DNA from 3 places in the Geodermatophilus sp. SYSU D00867 genome. Region 2 is predicted to be linked to each of the others. Evidence: predicted binding sites of a transcription regulator. Region 2 holds the regulator's gene; each other region holds the start of a gene.
The links. Region 2 encodes LexA, which represses DNA repair genes until DNA is damaged. Its sites were predicted from a motif close to TCGAACANNTGTTCGA; they were not measured.

Region 1 (6,014 bases), on a different contig from region 2:
AGCTCGCGGTCCACCGGCTGGTGCAGGAGGCGCTGACCAACGTGCTGCGCCACGCCCGCGGCGCCCGGTCGGCCACGGTGCGCCTGGACTGGCACCCGGCCGAGCTGACCGTCGAGGTCGTCGACGACGGCGCGCCCGCCGCAGCAGTCCCCGGCCGGGGCGGCCACGGCCTGGTGGGCATGCGCGAGCGCGTGGCGGCGTGGGACGGGTCGGTCACCGCCGGGCCGCTGCCCGGGGGCGGCTGGCGGGTCGCGGCGGTCCTCCCGCTGTCGGCGGTGCGCGCTGCAGGGGACGGGTCCCCGGTGGCGGCCCCGTGACCACACGGGTCCTCCTCGTCGACGACGAGCCGCTGGTCCGCGTCGGCCTGTCGATGGTGCTGGAGTCGCAGGAGGACCTCACCGTCGTCGGCCAGGCGGGCGACGGCGCCGGGGCGGTCGCCCTGGCCCGCGAGCTGCGCCCCGACGTCGTCGTCATGGACGTGCGGATGCCCGGTGTCGACGGCGTCGAGGCGACCCGCCGCATCGTGGCCGAGGACCTGCCCAGCCGGGTCCTCGTGCTCACCACCTTCGACCTCGACGAGCACGCGTTCGCGGCGCTGCGGGCCGGCGCCAGCGCGTTCCTGCTCAAGAACGCCGAGCCGACCGAGCTGCTGCGCGCCGTCCGCGCCGTCGCCGCCGGGGACGCGGTGGTCTCCCCCCGGGTGACCCGCCGGCTGCTGGAGACCCTCGCCCACCGGCTGCCCGGCGGGACGCCGCCCGACCCCCGGGTCGCGCTGCTCACCGAGCGGGAGCTCGAGGTCCTGCGCGCGGTGGCCCGCGGGGAGTCCAACGCCGAGATCGCCGAGGCACTGGTGCTGTCGGAGCTGACCGTGAAGACCCACGTCGCCCGGATCCTGGGCAAGCTGGAGGTGCGCGACCGCACCCAGGCGGCGGTGTTCGCACACACCCGCGGGCTGGTCTGACCCGACACCGGTCGGCGCCCGTCCGTGGTGCTCGACTCGAACACGTGTTCGCCCTACAGTGACGGGTGGGTCCACAGGGAGGTCGTCCCTCCACAGGTCGAGTCGGTCACCGGAAAGTGTCAGACCCCCGGCCTAGCGTTCCCCTCCGACACCGCATCGACTCCACGACACGCGACTTCCCGAAGGTGAGCACCATGGCAACGCTCGACCGCGACAAGGCCCTCGACATGGCCCTCGCCCAGATCGACAAGCAGTTCGGCAAGGGCTCGGTCATGCGCCTGGGCGACAGCACCGCGCAGGCGATCAAGGTCATCCCGACCGGCTCGATCGCCCTCGACATCGCGCTCGGCATCGGCGGCCTGCCCCGCGGCCGCATCATCGAGGTCTACGGCCCGGAGGCCTCCGGCAAGACCACGGTCGCCCTGCACGCGGTGGCCAACGCCCAGGCCGCCGGCGGCATCGCGGCCTTCATCGACGCCGAGCACGCGCTCGACCCGGAGTACGCCCGGGCCATCGGCGTCGACACCGACGCGCTGCTGGTCAGCCAGCCCGACACCGGTGAGCAGGCCCTCGAGATCGCCGACATGCTGATCCGCTCCGGCGCGCTCGACATCATCGTCATCGACTCCGTGGCGGCCCTCGTGCCCCGCGCCGAGATCGAGGGCGAGATGGGTGACAGCCACGTCGGCCTGCAGGCCCGCCTCATGAGCCAGGCGCTGCGGAAGATCACCGGTGCGCTGAACAACTCGGGCACCACCGCGATCTTCATCAACCAGCTGCGCGAGAAGGTCGGCATCGTCTACGGCTCGCCCGAGGTGACCACCGGTGGCCGCGCGCTGAAGTTCTACTCGTCGGTCCGCCTGGACGTCCGCCGGATCGAGACCCTCAAGCAGGGCACCGAGGCCGTCGGCAGCCGGGTCCGCGTCAAGGTCGTCAAGAACAAGGTCGCCGCGCCGTTCAAGCAGGCCGAGCTCGACCTGCTGTGGGGCGTCGGGTTCAGCCGCGAGGGCGGCCTCATCGACGCCGGCGTCGAGCAGGGCTTCATCCGCAAGTCCGGTGCCTGGTACACGTACGAGGGCGACCAGCTCGGCCAGGGCAAGGAGAACGTCCGCACGTTCCTCCGCGACAACCCCGACCTCGCCGACGAGATCGAGAAGAAGGTCAAGGAGAAGCTGGGCATCGGCCCGCAGGTCGACGCCCCGGCCGCTGACCCGGTCGACTTCTGAGCGACCTCGTGACCGGCTGGTCCGGCCCGGCCCCCGAGGAGGCCGGGCCCGAGCAGGCCGATCGCCCCGCAGGCCGCCGCGCCCGGGGAGCCCGCCAGCCGGGCTCCCCGGGCCGGGGTGGGCGCGGGCGGCGGCGGTCCGGGCCGTCCCCTGACCCGGACGGCCCGGCCGCCGCCGGTGCGGGGACCGCACCCGTCCCCTGGGACCGCGACGCCGACGACCCGGGGGACCCGGAGTCGGTGGCCCGGGCCATCTGCCTGCGGGCCCTGACCGGCGCGGCCAGGACCCGCCGGCAGCTGGCCGACCTGCTCGAGCGCCGCGGCGTCCCGGAGGAGGCCGCGACCGCGGTCCTCGACCGGTTCGGCGACGTCGGGCTCATCGACGACGCCGCCTTCGCCCGCGCGTGGGTGAGCTCCCGGCAGGCCGGCCGCGGCCTGGCCCGGCGGGCGCTGCGCGCCGAGCTGCGCGCCAAGGGCGTCGACGGCGAGGACGCCGAGCAGGCCCTCGCGCAGGTCGACGAGGAGGACGAGCGGGCCGCCGCCCGCCACCTGGTGGAGCGCCGGCTCCCGGCGCTGCGCCGGGTGGACCGGGTCACCGCCACCCGCCGGCTGGTCGGGATGCTCGCGCGCAAGGGCTACAACGGCGGCCTGGCCGCGGGCGTGGTGCGCGAGGTCATGGACGAGACCGGCTTCGGCACCGACCCCGACGAGGACTCCGCGGGCTGGGACGACGCCGACCTCTGACGGGCCCGTCCCCGTCCGTCCACGGAACGCCAGCGGCCGGCCGCCCTCGGGGCGACCGGCCGCTGTCCGTCCGGAGTGGGGTCAGCCCGCGAGCGGGGTGGCGACGGCGGGCACCGCCGCGGTCGCCGGCGCGTGCGCGGGCCCCGGGACCGCCTGGGCCCTCTGCAGCGGCATCGCCTGGGTCGGCAGGCCGGCCGCCGCGGGCCGGCCGGTCCACGCGGTGAGGTCCACGGCGACGCCGTCGGGCGCCTCGTCGTCGGCCACCAGCCACTCGCCCTCGTCGCCCACCCGGGCGGCCAGCCACTGCTGGATCTGCTGCTCGAACGTGCGGTCGGGCAGCACGGCCGGCCGGCTGACCGGGCCGAGGAAGGTCAGGTCGCGCTCGCTGCCGTCGGCGGCGCGCAGCACCACCCGGCAGCGGGCCCGCCGGTGCCGGGCCGGCGGCACGGCCTCGCGGACCACGGCGGTCTGGGCACCGGCGGCGACGGCGAACTGCACGGCGGCCGCGCGCAGGCGGGTCACGAAGTCCTGGGCGACGTCGACCTGTCCCTCGGGCAGGCGCACCACCGAGGGCAGCGGCGGCACGGCGGGGCGGAGAGCGGTGTCCACGGGTCCCCTCTCGGCAGCCCCGCCGCGCGGGCTGACCACCGACGGGCCCGGGGTGCGCGGCGGGGCGGACGGGACGCCGCGTGACCGTTCCGTGTCCCGCGGCCCCCGGGTCAGACCGGCCCGCCGCCCCCGCCCATCTGCACGTCGGCGGGCAGCTCGACGTCCTTGGCCGCGGCCGCCTTCGTGTTCCGCCGGGTGCGCTTCTCCACGTACCTGGCCAGCCAGGACAGCAGCACGTTGACCACGATGTAGATCACCGCGGCGGCCACGTACAGCTGGAACGTGTAGGTGTTGCCGAAGGAGAAGGCGAAGAACTCCACCAGGCTCCGGGCGGTCCGCAGCAGCTCGACGTAGCCGACGATGAAGCCCAGCGACGAGTCCTTGAGCAGCACCACCAGCTGGGCCACCAGCACCGGCAGCATCCGCCGCACCGCCTGGGGCAGCAGGACCAGGGTCATGACCTGCGTCTTGCGCATGCCGAGGGCGAAGGCCGCCTCCCGCTGCCCGCGGTCCACCGACAGGATGCCGGCGCGGAAGATCTCGGCCAGCACGGCCATGTTGTAGAGCGTCAGGCCGAGGACCAGCGCGCGGAACGCGGTCATCGGGACGCCGACGGTCGGCAGGAACAGCAGGCAGAACAGGATCAGGATCAGCAGCGGCACGGCGCGGAAGAACTCGATCACCACACCGACCGGGGCCCGCACCCAGGCGTGGTCGGACAGCCGCCCCACGGCGAGCAGCGCGCCGAGCAGGGTGGCCAGCACCATGCCGACGGCCGCCGCGGCGAGGGTGTTGACCAGGCCCTCCCACAGCGCCTGCGGCACCCCGGACGCCGGGTCGAACAGGATGGCCCAGCGGTCGGGCTCGAGCTGGCCGTTGACGCCCAGGCGCCACAGTGCCCACCCGACGAGGGCCGCGATGACCAGCGCGCCGACGACGGTGCCGATCCGCTGGCGGCGGCGGGCCTGCGGGCCGGGCAGGTCGAACAGGACGGTGCTGCTCATCGGACGATCGCCACCCGGGTCTCGACCACCCGGATCAGCCAGGCGGAGGGCAGTGTGATGACCAGGTAGCCGGCGACGACCGCGGCGAACACGGCGAGCAGCTGGTCGGCGTTGGTGTTGGCCAGCCGCTGCAGGGCGGCGGTCAGGTCCGTCACCGCGAAGCCGGCGGCGATCGAGGTGTTCTTCGCCAGCGCGATCCACACGTTGCCCAGCGGCGGCACCACGGTGCGGAAGGCCTGGGGGAGCACCACCTGGCGCAGCGACTGGCCGAAGGTCAGGCCCAGCGCGCGGGCGGCCTCCGCCTGCCCCGGCGGGACGGCGTTGATGCCCGAGCGCAGCGCCTCGCAGACGAACGCGGCGGTGTAGAGCGACAGCGCGGCGACGGCGGTGATGAACCGGCTCGGGAACTGCAGGTCGATCTGCACGATGCCGAAGGCGAGGAAGAAGAACACCACCGTCAGCGGGGTGTTGCGGAAGACCTCGACGTAGAAGGTCGCCAGCCCGCGCAGCGGCGGGACGGGGCTCACCCGCATGCCCGCGAGCACGGTGCCGAGCACCAGGGCGCACACGCCGCTGACGACGGCGAGGGAGAGCGTCGTCAGGAACGCGCTCCACAACAGGTCGGAGTTGTCGCTGAGGAACTGCACCGCGCCCTCGGGAGGTCGGGGACGGGGCGACGCCGCCGGGCGGGAGCCCGCCCGGCGGCGTCGCGTCCGTCCGGGTCGAGTGGGATCAGTACCGGTCGACCGTCGGCGGCTCGGGGGCCTCCTCGCCGGTGATGGAGCCGGCGGTGCGGTCCCACGCGTCGGCCCAGCGGCCGTCCTCGAAGGACTCCTCGAGGACGTCGTTGATGAAGTTGCGGAAGTCCGTGTCGCCGAGCTCGAGCCCGATGCCGTAGGGCTCCTCGGTGAACGGGTTGCCCACCAGCTCGAAGGCGCCGTCGCTGCCGGCGACCAGGCCGGTGAGGATGACGTTGTCCGTCGTCACCGCCTGCACGTTGCCGTTGCGCAGGTCGTCGGCGCACTTGGAGTAGACGTCGTAGGTGACCAGCTGGGCCTGCGGGTAGTTGTCCCGGATGTTCTGCGCGGGCGTCGAGCCCTCGACCGAGCACACGGTCTTCCCGGCCAGGTCGTCGGGGCCCTCGATGCCCTCGGGGTTGCCCTCGGCGACCATGATGTCCTGGCCCGCGATGTAGTACGGCCCGGCGAAGTCCACGACCTGCTTGCGGGCGTCGTTGATCGTGTAGGTGGCCACGACCATGTCGACCTGGCCGTTCTGGATGAACGGCTCCCGGTTGGCCGACACCGTCTCGGTCCAGGTGATGCCGTCCTCCGGGATGCCCAGTTCGGCCGCGACGATCTTGGCGATCTCGACGTCGAAGCCCTCGGGGTCCCCGGTCTGCGGGTTGAGCAGGCCGAAGCCGGGCTGGTCGAACTTGGTGCCGATGGTGATGGCACCGGCCTCGTTGAGC
Region 2 (6,014 bases):
CCTGCGCCGACGGCGTGCTGGTCGGCACCCGGGGCGGCCCGCGGCGGGTCGGCGCGGGCGCCGACGGAACCTACTGGGTCGACATGGGCCCGGCCCGGCCGTTCGGCCGCGGCGAGGCCACCGTCGGCGGCCAGGCGTTCCCCGGTCAGGCGGTGTCGATGGGCAACCCCCACCTGGTCTGCCTGACCGACGCCGACCTCGACGCCCTGGACCTCGGCCGGCAGCCGGACTTCGACGCGGGCCTGTTCCCCGAGGGCGTCAACGTCGAGTTCGTGCGGGTGCTCGCGAGCCCGGCCGAGGGCGCCGACGCGCACGTGCGGCTGCGGGTGCACGAGCGCGGGGTGGGGGAGACCCGCTCCTGCGGCACCGGCGCCTGCGCCACGGCGTACGCGGCGCTGGCGGCGGGCGCGGACGACGCCGCGGTGCGCGGCACCGTCGTCGTCGACGTCCCCGGCGGCCGGCTCACGGTGGACGTCTCCCCGGAGACGACGGTGCTGCGCGGTCCCGCCGTCGTCGTCGCCTCCGGCGAGCTGACCCGGGAGTGGCTCGGCGCCTGACTAGGGGGTGTCCGGGGTGTCGGCGCGCGTCTCGGGCTCGTCGGTCGGCGCCTCGGGCTTGTCGCCGGGGCCCACGTTGCCGGTGCCGCGCGGCTTGCCGGCCCCGGTGTCCTGGTCGGCGCCGCCGAAGGGGTTGCGCGGCACCTCGAGGCCGGCGGGGTCGCGGCCGGGGTCGTCGGTGCCGGCGTCGCTGCTGGTGCTCACGGGAGTTCCTCCTCGGCTGTGGTGTCCGTCCCGCCCTACCCGCCTCCCGGCGGGATGCACCTGACCCGTTCCGGTGTTGTAGGGGACGTATGACGACTGCAGAGACGACAACCCAGGTGACCGGCGCGGCCTCGCGTGTCACGCTGGACGTGATGACGACCGCCCCCGAGAGCACCCCGCTCGACGACGACACGCTCGCCGAGACCCGTCCCGCGCCGGCCGGCCAGTGGGACGAGGACGACGACACGACCGGCTCCTACGCCCTCGAGGCCCGTGGCGCACTGCGCCGGGTCGCCGGGCTGTCCACCGAACTCGCCGACGTCACCGAGGTCGAGTACCGGCAGCTGCGCCTCGAGCGCGTGGTGCTCGTCGGCGTGTGGACCGAGGGCACCCAGGCCGACGCCGACCGCTCGCTGGCCGAGCTGGCCGCGCTCGCCGAGACCGCGGGCTCCCAGGTCCTCGAGGCGGTGAGCCAGCGGCGGGACAAGCCCGACGCCGGCACCTACGTGGGCTCGGGCAAGGCGAACGAGATCCGCGACATCGTGGCCGCGACCGGCGCCGACACCGTGATCTGCGACGGCGAGCTGACCCCCGGCCAGCTCAACGCGCTGGAGAAGATCCTCAAGGTCAAGGTGGTCGACCGGACCGCGCTGATCCTCGACATCTTCGCCCAGCACGCCACCAGCCGGGAGGGCAAGGCCCAGGTCGAGCTGGCGCAGATGCAGTACATGCTGCCGCGCCTGCGCGGGTGGGGTGAGTCGATGTCCCGGCAGGCCGGTGGGCGTGTCGCCGGCGGTGGCGGCATCGGTACCCGCGGCCCCGGTGAGACCAAGATCGAGACCGACCGGCGGCGGATCCGGTCCCGGATGAGCAGGCTGCGCCGGGAGATCACCGGCATGGCCACCGCCCGGGTCACCCAGCGGCAGTCCCGCAGCCGCAACGCCGTCCCGAGCGTGGCGATCGCCGGGTACACCAACGCCGGCAAGTCCAGCCTGCTCAACCGGCTGACCGGCGCGGGCGTGCTCGTGGAGAACGCGCTGTTCGCCACGCTCGACCCGACGGTGCGCCGCGCCATGACGCCCGACGGCCGCGAGTTCACGCTCACCGACACCGTCGGCTTCGTGCGGCACCTGCCGCACCAGCTCGTCGACGCCTTCCGCTCCACGCTGGAGGAGGTGGCCGGCGCCGACCTGCTGCTGCACGTCGTCGACGGCTCCGACCCCGACCCGCTCGGCCAGATCGACGCGGTGCACGTGGTGCTGCGGGAGATCGACGCCGCGGCGGTGCCCGAGCTGATCGTCGTCAACAAGGTCGACGCCATGACCGAGGACGACGTGCTGACCCTGCGCCGGGCGCTGCCCGGTGCCGTCTGGGTCTCCGCGCGCACCGGTGAGGGCCTCGAGCAGCTGCGCGAGGTCGTGGCCGCCCGGCTGCCGCACCCGGACGTCGAGGTCGAGGTGCTCGTGCCCTACGACCGCGGCGACCTGGTCGCCCGCGTGCACCGCGACGGCGAGGTGCTCAGCGAGGAGCACGAGGCCGCCGGCACCCGGCTGACCGCCCGCGTCGACGGCGGGCTGGCCGCCGCGCTCGAGCGGTTCGCCGTCCCGGTCGGCTGACCGCCACTGCACCCAGGGCCGCCCGGGTGCCCGGCTCCGCGCCGGGTGCCCGGGCGGCTCGCCGTTCCGGCCCGCCGAGGTCACGGACGGGTCACGGCCCGGTACCGTGATCCGGTGACCAGCGGCGTGGTGCGGCGCACTCCCGGCGCGCCGGCCGGGCGCCCGGAGCGGACCGCCCGGCCGCCCGCCGTGGTGCGTGCCGGGCGCCCGCCGTGGTGGCTGCTGGTCGTCGCGTTCGCGGTCACCGTCGGGGTGACCGTCGACCTGCTCAGCCGCGGGGTGCTCGAGCGGCTGGACCTCGAGGTCTCCGAGGTGGTCAGCGCCTGGGACCTGCGGAACTCCCCGGCCTACTGGCCGGTCTGGGCGGTCACCCAGATCGGCGGCCGCGGGACGATCCTCATCGTGCTCGCCGCCCTGGTCGGCTGGCTGTGCCTGCGGGAACGGACGCTGCTGCCGCTGGTGCGGGTGGTCACGGCGCTGGCGCTGCTCACCGTCGTCGTCTACGCGTTCAAGTTCGGCACCGGCCGCACCGCGCCCGCCTATCCCGGCTCCTTCTTCCACCGCGACGGCGCCAGCTACCCCTCCGGGCACGTGGCCAACGCGGTGCTCATGTGGGGCGTGGCGCGCTGGCAGGCGGTCGAGTACGGGCTCGGGCCGCGGGTGCAGCGCACGCTGTGGTGGCTGGCCGTCGTCGGGCCGGTGGCCACCGGGATCGCGATGGTCTCGCTGGACTTCCACTGGGTCACCGACGCCGTGGTGGGCGCGGCCGTCGGGCTGCTGCTGCTGGGCGTGGTCCACGCACTGGACGCGCTGGTGCTGTCACGCTGGGCGAGTGCCCGAGCCGGCCGCCCGTCCGCGTAGCGCCGCCCGGCGGGCACCGGCCGTCCTGCTGACCGCGGGCCTGCTCGCCCTCCCGGCGGCCCCGGCCGGCGCCGAGGAGCCGGCCGCCCCGTCGGTCCGCTGCCAGGTGACCGACCCGCGGCTGGCCGAGCTCTCCGGCCTCGTCGACGTCGGCGACCGGATGCTCGCCGTGGTCGACGGCGGGGACCAGGTGGCCGTGTACGTGCTCGACGACGCGTGCCAGGTGGTCGACGTGACCACCGCGCCGGTGGACCCCTACGACCCCGAGGACCTCGGCGTCGGTCCCGACGGCACCGTGTGGCTGGCCGACACCGGCGACAACACCACGGTCCGGACGACGGTCGCGCTCGTCGCGCTGCGCCCCGACGGCGGGACGGCGCTGTACCGGCTGACCTATCCCGACGGCCCGCACGACGCCGAGGCGCTGCTGCTGGCCCCCGACGGCACCCCGTACGTGGTGACCAAGGAGGTGCTCGGGGCCAGCCACGTCTACCGGCCCGCCGCTCCGCTGGTCGACGGCGGCACGGTCGCGCTGGCCGACGTCGGCACGGTCGCGTTCACGCTCACCGGCACGCCGGGCGGTCCCGTGGGCCGGGCCGGTCAGCTGCTGGTCACCGGCGGGGCGGTCGCCCGCGACGGCAGCCGCATCGCGCTGCGCACGTACACCGACGCCTACGTCTGGCCGCTGACCGGTGCCGACGTCCCGGGGGCGCTGGCCGGCGAGCCGGTGCGGATCGCGCTGCCCGAGGCGCCGCAGGGGGAGGCGGTGTCGTTCACCGCGGACGGCCGCGCGCTGCTGCTGGCGGGCGAGGGCGTGCCCGGGGACGTCACCGCGGTACCGGTCCCGGCGGGGTCCGCGCCGCCCGCGCCGGCAGGGTCCGACGCCGCCGACACCTCGCCGTCGGCGCTGCTCGGGGGGGACCCCGCGGGCCTCTCGCCGGTGACCGCGGGCGTGGCCGCCGCCGTCGTCGCGACCGCGCTGGTGTGGATCGGCGGGCGACTGCGCCGCCGCCGGTCCGGTGGTCCGCCCGCCGGCGCCTGAGCTCCGGCGCCGGCGGGGGACCTGCGGCTCAGACCCGCCGCAGGACCGTGACGACGCGGCCGAGGATGGTGGCCTCGTCGCCGGGGATCGGCTCGTAGGCCGGGTTGTGCGGCAGCAGCCAGACGTGCCCGTCGCGGCGCTTGTAGGTCTTCACGGTGGCCTCGCCGTCGAGCATCGCGGCGACGATCTCGCCGTTCTCGGCGGTGGGCTGCTGACGGACGACCACCCAGTCGCCGTCGCAGATGGCCGCGTCGACCATCGAGTCGCCGGCGACGCGCAGCATGAACAGCGTGCCCTCGCCGACGAGCTCGCGGGGCAGCGGGAAGACGTCCTCGACGGCCTGCTCGGCGAGCACCGGGCCACCGGCCGCGATCCGCCCGACCAGCGGCACGTAGGTCGGGGCGGCCGAGCCGTCGGCGGCCGCGGCGGGTGCCGCCGGGGCGGCCTCGCCCGCGGTCTCGCCGGGCAGCCGCACGTCGAGCGCGCGGGGCCGGTTGGGGTCGCGCCGCAGCCAGCCCTTCTTCTGCAGCACCGACAGCTGGTGGGCGACCGACGACGCCGACGACAGGCCGACCGCCTCGCCGATCTCGCGGACCGAGGGCGGATAGCCCCGCCGCTCGATCGAGTCGCGGATGACCTCGAGGACCCGGCGCTGGCGCTGGGTCAGGCCGTCACCGGCCTCCCCGCGGTCGGGGAAGGTGCGCACGGCGCCCGTGCCGTCCGTGCCGGCGCCGCGCTCCGCGGCCGGACGGCGGGTCGCCGTGCCGCCGCCCCGGGTGCCCTGGCCGGTCCCGCTCGTGCCCGCCACGTCTCCTCCTCGCCGGCCGCGTCCCCGCGGCCCGTCCGTCGCCCTCCCGGCCCGGGGGCCGGTCGGCGGGCGGTGCGCCCGCACGGACCGTAGCGCGCCGGCGCCGCAGGTTCAAACGTGTGTTCGAAGGACACGCCGCGCCGCTCTCGCACTCGTCGGACCCGTGCGGTAGACATCCGGACAGACGTTCGATCGAACACGCGTTCGAAGCGTTCGACCCGATCAGGAGGAGCGGTCATGGGCAGCGTGCGGCAGGCAGTGCTCGAGTTCGACGCGGCGGTCCGGGTCCCGTGGCGGCCGCCGCTCCGCGGGGAGGTCGCGACCGCGTCCGCCGGCGCACGCCGGTCCGCGTCCCCGGGTGGCGCCGGCCGGCCGGCGCAGCGCGCCGCCCTGCCGGGCTCCGGTCCCCGCGTCACCGGGCACCTGCGGCCGGTGCCCGACCGTCCCGCCGCGGCTCCCGCGCGCACCGCCGGCCCGGCCGCCGAGGGGCCGCGCACCCGCCGCGACCCGGCCCGCCCGAGCGGGCGGCCGGTGCGCTCGGAGCCCGCCCGGGCCGCCGTCCGCGCGCGGTGCGCACCGGCCCCGGCGCCGGTGCGGCTGACCCGCCGCGGGCGCCGCCTGGTCACCGTGCTGGTCCTCGCCGCCGGCGTCGGCGGCGCCGCCCTCGGCTGCGGATTCCTCGCTCCCGACGACGGCCTGCGCCTGGCCGGCGAGAGCAGTGTCGTGGTCGAGAGCGGTGACACGGTGTGGTCGATCGCCGCGGAGGTCGCCGGCGCCGGCCAGGACGTGCGCGCGGTGGTCGACGCGATCCAGGCGCTCAACGACCTGGAGGGGGCGGTCGTCGTCCCCGGGCAGGTGCTGCGCCTGCCGTAGGCGCTCCGCCCGGCGTCGTCGTCACGAGAAGTGACGAGAGCGCGCCGGTGACT
Region 3 (6,014 bases), on a different contig from region 2:
CGCAAGGACTACGTCATCCACCCGCTGCTGTCGGGCCCGAACTTCCTGGCCACCCTGGCCGCGAACTTCACCGCCAACATCGTGCGGAACCTGTGGTCGAACTCGGTGATCCTCTGCGGGCACTTCCCCGAGGGCGTCGAGACCTTCGAGAAGAAGTCCATCGACGGCGAGACCCGCGGCGAGTGGTACCTGCGGCAGATGCTCGGCTCGGCCAACATCTCCGGCTCCAAGGCGATGCACATCCTGACCGGGAACCTGTCCCACCAGATCGAGCACCACCTGTTCCCGGACCTGCCGAGCAACCGGTACGCCGAGATCGCCCCGAAGATCCGTGACCTGTTCGACCGTTACGGCCTGAACTACCACACGGCGCCGCTGCCGAAGCAGGTCGGCTCGGCCTGGCACAAGATCATCCGGCTCTCGCTGCCGAACGGCTGGCTGGCGAACACGAACGCCCGCAACCTGCCCTCGCAGCTGGCCAAGCTCTGGAAGATGACCACCGGGGAGCCGAAGGTCCGCCGCCGGCTCATCCGGGAGCAGGCCGCCATGGCCGCCGCCGCCTGACGGCACACGGAGAGGGGCCCGGGACGGATCGCCGTCCCGGGCCCCTCGTGCGTCGGCCGACCGTCAGAAGTTGAGCGGGAGCAGGACCCGCGGGTCGACGACCGGGACCTCCCACACGTCGCCCGCAGCATCGGGGTCGATGACCTCACCCCGGCCCAGGAAGGCCGCCACCTGCGCCTGCCCCTGGATGGCGGCCGGGTTGGTCACCACGAGCAGGAACGAGTGCGGGTTGGGCAGCCGTGTCGCCCCCGCCCTGTCGTTGCGGTAGAGGCTGGTCCGCGACCACAGGTGCCCGGCGTCGACGAGCGTGTACGACGTCGGGTTCGGCACCGTCTGGTCGCCGAAGGCCACCTGGACGAGCACCCGCTGCGGGTCGATCAGCGGCGCGAAGGTCTCCGGGCTGCCCGGACGGGAGAGCCAGGTGGACCGGGCCAGGTACTCCTGGATGTCCGCGGCCTTCGGCGCGGTGAGCGTCACCGGACCCTCACCGCGCAGCGGCATCTGCTCGGTGAAGCCGCCGACCCCACCGTTGAGCAGGCCGGCCGCACCGAGCGCAGCCGCCGTGAGCGGGCGGAACGCCGGCGACAGCCGGGCGATCTCGCTGATCGGACCGCCGGGGACGTTGAGCACGGAGCGGGTCACCGCCCGGTCGACGCCGGTCAGCATGGTGCCGTAGATGCCGCCGAAGCTCTGGCCGAAGTAGGTGACGCCCCGGCCGGACAGGTCCGGCGTCCCGTTGCCGTCAACGTCGGTGCCGCCGAGCGAGCGGATCAGCGTCATGTTGTCCGCGACGGTCTGCCGCAGCGCGTCCCGGGAGGACTGGGCCGCGGCCGCACCGGTGGCCGAGGAGCCCTCGCTGGACTCGACGTCCCCGTCACGGTCCTGGTCGATGCCGCGCCCGTGGGCGGGGATGGTCGTCGTCGTGCCGCCGCTGGTCACCTGCCAGGCGCTGTCCGGGCCGAAGCCGTGGCCGACCACGTTCGTGCCGATGGTGGCGATGCCGTTCTTCGCGTTCTCCACGGCTGCGAGGAACACGGCGTTGGTCGAGCTCGTGAACCCGTGGCCGAACACCGCGACCGGCCAGCCGCCGGCCGGGGCCTGCCCGGGCGGCAGGACGGCGACGAAGGGCAGCCGCTCGGCCTCGACCGGCCGCGGGCCGCCGTCGCGCGTCGGCGTCTGGGGGATCGTGACGTCGGGGGTGAGCCAGGACGGCGCCTGGAACGTGCCGAAGACGATCGAGCCGCCGAGGGCCGCCGTCGGGACGGGCACGTCGGTCGCCGCGGGGTCGGTGACGCCGCGGTCGGTGGCCCACTTCACCGTCGTCCCGGCGGCGGGGAAGACGCCCTGGACCTGCAGGCCCGGGCGGTCGATCCCGACGGCGCGGAAGGCGCTGCCGCTGTCGATCTGCCGCTGCAGGTCCTGCAGCCCGTCGGTGGCCGACAACGTGGTGAAGGTCTCCTGGGCGGCCTTGATGGTCGGGCCGCCCTGGACCTTGACCCGGTAGGTCGTGCCGGGCGCGAGCTGCTGCGCCGGGTGGGCGTAGAGCGTGCTGGTCGCCGGGTCCCACACGACGCGGTCGACGCCGGTCCGCCAGCCGCCGCGGTCCTCCTGGACCGTGATCTGCGCGGCGGCGGTGGCCACGTCGACCGGCTCGCTGAAGCGGATCGCCAGCCGCGGGTCCAGGTCGAAACCGTCGAGCTGGTTGAGCTGCTGGACCAGGCCGCAGCTGATCGGCGCGCCGCAGCCGGACGTCGGCAGGTCCACCCGCCGCCCGGTCAGCTGGGCGGGGTCGCGCACGGTGAGGGTGTCGGACGGGAAGACCGAGACCGGCTCGGCCTTCTGCGGGTCGGCGAGTGCGGGGGGCGCGGTGACCGAGAGGGCGGCCGTGAAGGCCAGCGCACCGACGAGCGACGTCGTCGCGCGGTGCCAGCGTCGTTGCTGCAAGGCGTCTCCAGGTGGGAGGAAAGGGGGCGCCTCTTCCTAGTCTCCGGTGACTCGGATCACAAGACGATCACGGGAAGTCGCAGGTCAGGACCGGTCCGTCCCCGCCCGGGATGCCGGGAGGACGCCCTCCCGGCCCCGGACGGGGCCGTCACGTCCGGGAGGCCGCGGCCTCGATCGCCTCGCGGGTGCGGACGTGGGTGCCGCGCCGGCAGAAGTCCTGGATCTCGTCGATCTCGTCGGTGGGGTCCGAGGTCCGGCGCGGCAGCGCCGCGGACGCACGGAGGGCCCGGGACCACGACGGTCCCGGGCCCTCCTGCGCATCGGCGCGGCCGGTCAGTTCGCCATGTCGACGAAGCGGCTGTAGTGGCCCTGGAAGGCGACGGTGACGTTGGCCGTCGGGCCGTTGCGGTGCTTGACCAGCATGATGTCGGCCTCGCCGGCCCGCGGGCTCTCCTTCTCGTACATGTCCTCGCGGTGGATCATCATGACCATGTCGGCGTCCTGCTCGATCGAGCCGGACTCACGGAGGTCCGACAGCATCGGCTTCTTGTCCTGACGCTGCTCGGACCCGCGGTTGAGCTGCGACATCGCGATGACCGGGACCTCGAGCTCCTTCGCCAGCAGCTTCAGCGCGCGGGAGAACTCCGAGACCTCCTGCTGGCGGCTCTCGACGCGCTTGCCCGACGTCATGAGCTGGAGGTAGTCGATGACCACGAGCTTGAGGTCGTTGCGCTGCTTGAGCCGCCGCGCCTTGGCCCGGATCTCCATCATCGTCATGTTGGGCGAGTCGTCGATGTAGAGCGGGGCGTCGGCCACCTCGCCCATCCGGCGGGCCAGCTTCGACCAGTCCTCGTCTGACAGCGTGCCGGCGCGCATGTGGTGCAGCGGCACCTTCGCCTCGGCCGACAGCAGACGCATGGTGATCTCGTGCTTGCTCATCTCGAGCGAGAAGATGACGGCCGGCATGTGGTGCTTGACGGTGGCCGACCGCGCGATGTCCAGACCCAGCGTCGACTTGCCCACACCGGGCCGGGCGGCGATGACGACCATCTGGCCCGCCTGCAGGCCGTTGGTCAGCTCGTCGAGGTCGCGGATGCCGGTGGGCACGCCGCGGGCGGTGCCGCCGCGGGAGGCGATGGCGTCGAGCTCGTCCATCGTCGGCTGCAGGACGTCCTCGAGGCGCGAGTAGTCCTCGCTCATCCGCTTCTCGGTGACCTCGTAGATCTCCTGCTGCGCGCGGTCGACGATGTCGTCGACGTCGCCCCGCCCACCGGCCGCGCCGTAGCCCAGCTGCACCACGCGGGTGCCGGCCTCGACCAGGCGGCGCAGGGTGGCCTGCTCGGCCACGATCTGGGCGTAGTAGCCCGCGTTGGCCGCCGTCGGCGTCGAGGCGATGAGCGTGTGCAGGTAGACCGCGCCGCCCATCTTGGACAGCTGGTCGGTGCGGTTGAGCTCCGCGGCGACGGTGATGGCGTCGGCCGGCTCACCCCGGCCGTACAGGTCGAGGATGCAGTCGTAGATCAGCTGGTGCGCCGGCCGGTAGAAGTCGTTGCCGGTCAGCTGCTCCACGACGTCGGCGATGGCGTCCTTGCTCATCAGCATGCCGCCCAGCACCGACTGCTCGGCCGCGACGTCCTGCGGCGGCTGCCGGTCGTACTCCGGCGCCGTCGCCTGCGGCCGGCTGAAGTCGTCGGCCACCGCCACCTGGGTACCTCCCTCTCTCGGGGCACGCGCGCGCGTACAGACCCCGGCCGCCCGGCCGGGGCCCGGTGGGGGAAGCACCAGGACGCCTCGCGTGCCGCTCGAACACGCGTTCGAGGACATCACTACCCGGAGCCACCGACAGTTCGCGGAGGTCCGGCGCAGGAGACGACGTTAGGAAGCGGGGACGGACCCGTCCAACACCCGTGTGGGCCGCGTTCTGCACAACTTGTGGACAAGTCGGTGGACAGCCGGAGTCGACATGTGGAGACGGGGAGGACACCGGCCCGTCGTGCCGCGGTCCCGCGGGCGTCACCTGCACCGCGGCCACCCACCGGCTGTGGACACGAGAAAGTCGGCGCGCCGGGGGCTCCGGGCGTGTCGTGTCGTCCCGTCCGGCGCAGCCGTCACAGCCGCCCGGCGGCCGGCCGGGATGCGTCCACGACGGCCGCCGTCCGGGGTGCGTCCGGCGCCGCCCCGCGCCGTCGGGGGGTCCGGGACGACGGAGGACGCGGTCCGGCCCCGGAGACGCCGCGAGGGGCGCCGGACGGGTGTCCGACGCCCCTCGCGGGCGGTGCTGCGGCCTCCTCAGCCGGCGACGACCTCGATGGGGAGGGTCGTCGTGACCTCCGGGTGCACCCGCACGGTGACGGTGTGCTTGCCGGTGGTCTTGATGCTGCTCGGCAGCTCGATGCGGCGGCGGTCCAGCTCCGGGCCGCCGGCGGCCGTGACGGCCGCGGCGACGTCGGCGGTGGTGACGCGGCCGAACAGGCGGCCGCCGTCGCCGGAGCGGGCGGGCACCCGGACGGTCAGGCCGGAGAGGCGGCCGGCCACGGCCTGGGCCTCCTCGAGCGACCGCACCTCGCGGGCGGCACGCGCCCGGCGCAGCGACTCGACCTGCTTCTCGGCACCGCGGGTGGCGACGATGGCCAGGCCGCGGGGCAGGAGGTAGTTGCGGCCGTAGCCGCCCTTGACCTCGACGGTGTCACCGGAGGACCCGAGACCGGTGACCTCCTGCGTCAGGATCAGCTTCATCGTGCTCATGGTCAGCGCGCCGTCGAGGTGTAGGGCAGCAGGGCCATCTCACGGCTGTTCTTGACGGCCGTGGCGACGTCCCGCTGGTGCTGGCTGCAGTTGCCGCTCACGCGGCGGGCACGGATCTTGCCGCGGTCGGAGATGAACTTCCGCAGCAGCGTCGTGTCCTTGTAGTCGATGTAGGTCGCCTTGTCCTTGCAGAACTGGCAGACCTTCTTCTTGGGCTTGCGCACGGGGGGCTTGGGCACTGGGTTCTCCAGGTACGGCTAGAGCGTGGTGAGGTGATGGACCGGCCCCCTCGCAGGGGCCCGCGCCGAGCGGAGCGAGGCGTGGGGAGCGAGGGGGTCCTTTCTCAGAAGGGCGGCTCGTCGGACGGGCCGGCGGGCGTCGACCACGGGTCGCTCGCGCCGCCGCCGAAACCGCCGCCACCGCCACCGCCGCCGAAACCGCCACCGCCGCCGCCACCCTCACCGCGGGAGGCCCGGGTGACCTTCGCGGTGGCGTAGCGCAGCGAGGGGCCGATCTCGTCGACCTCAAGCTCGACGACGGTGCGCTTCTCGCCCTCCTTCGTCTCGAACGAGCGCTGCTTGAGGCGCCCCGAGACGATGACCCGCGAACCGCGGGTGAGGGACTCGGCCACGTTCTCGGCCGCCTGCCGCCAGACGTTGCAGCGGAGGAACAGCGCCTCGCCGTCCTTCCACTCCTGCGACTGCCGGTCGAAGGTGCGCGGCGTCGAGGCGACCGTGAAGTTGGCGACCGCGGCCCCCGAC

Region 1: recA (recombinase RecA) is a predicted target of LexA. The motif match lies at 998-1,013, and genes of this name have one in related genera.
Region 3: dnaB (replicative DNA helicase) is a predicted target of LexA. The motif match lies at 4,311-4,326, and genes of this name have one in related genera.

The regions. Positions count from the first base shown of each region.
Region 1 covers NZ_JBJGZC010000030.1:2,583-8,596, reverse strand. The annotation lists gene ACI8AK_RS21320 (sensor histidine kinase) at 1-317, shown strand, start outside; gene ACI8AK_RS21315 (response regulator) at 314-961, shown strand; gene recA (recombinase RecA) at 1,156-2,187, shown strand; gene ACI8AK_RS21305 (regulatory protein RecX) at 2,427-2,930, shown strand; gene ACI8AK_RS21300 (hypothetical protein) at 3,012-3,539, opposite strand; gene ACI8AK_RS21295 (amino acid ABC transporter permease) at 3,650-4,543, opposite strand; gene ACI8AK_RS21290 (amino acid ABC transporter permease) at 4,540-5,190, opposite strand; gene ACI8AK_RS21285 (glutamate ABC transporter substrate-binding protein) at 5,276-6,014, opposite strand, start outside.
Region 2 covers NZ_JBJGZC010000021.1:3,765-9,778, forward strand. The annotation lists gene dapF (diaminopimelate epimerase) at 1-557, shown strand, start outside; gene ACI8AK_RS18525 (hypothetical protein) at 558-761, opposite strand; gene hflX (GTPase HflX) at 914-2,377, shown strand; gene ACI8AK_RS18535 (phosphatase PAP2 family protein) at 2,492-3,238, shown strand; gene ACI8AK_RS18540 (hypothetical protein) at 3,210-4,280, shown strand; gene lexA (transcriptional repressor LexA) at 4,309-5,088, opposite strand; gene ACI8AK_RS18550 (LysM peptidoglycan-binding domain-containing protein) at 5,326-5,961, shown strand.
Region 3 covers NZ_JBJGZC010000024.1:49,208-55,221, reverse strand. The annotation lists gene ACI8AK_RS19775 (fatty acid desaturase family protein) at 1-564, shown strand, start outside; gene ACI8AK_RS19770 (Ig-like domain-containing protein) at 628-2,508, opposite strand; gene dnaB (replicative DNA helicase) at 2,842-4,206, opposite strand; gene rplI (50S ribosomal protein L9) at 4,798-5,244, opposite strand; gene rpsR (30S ribosomal protein S18) at 5,256-5,492, opposite strand; gene ACI8AK_RS19750 (single-stranded DNA-binding protein) at 5,597-6,014, opposite strand, start outside.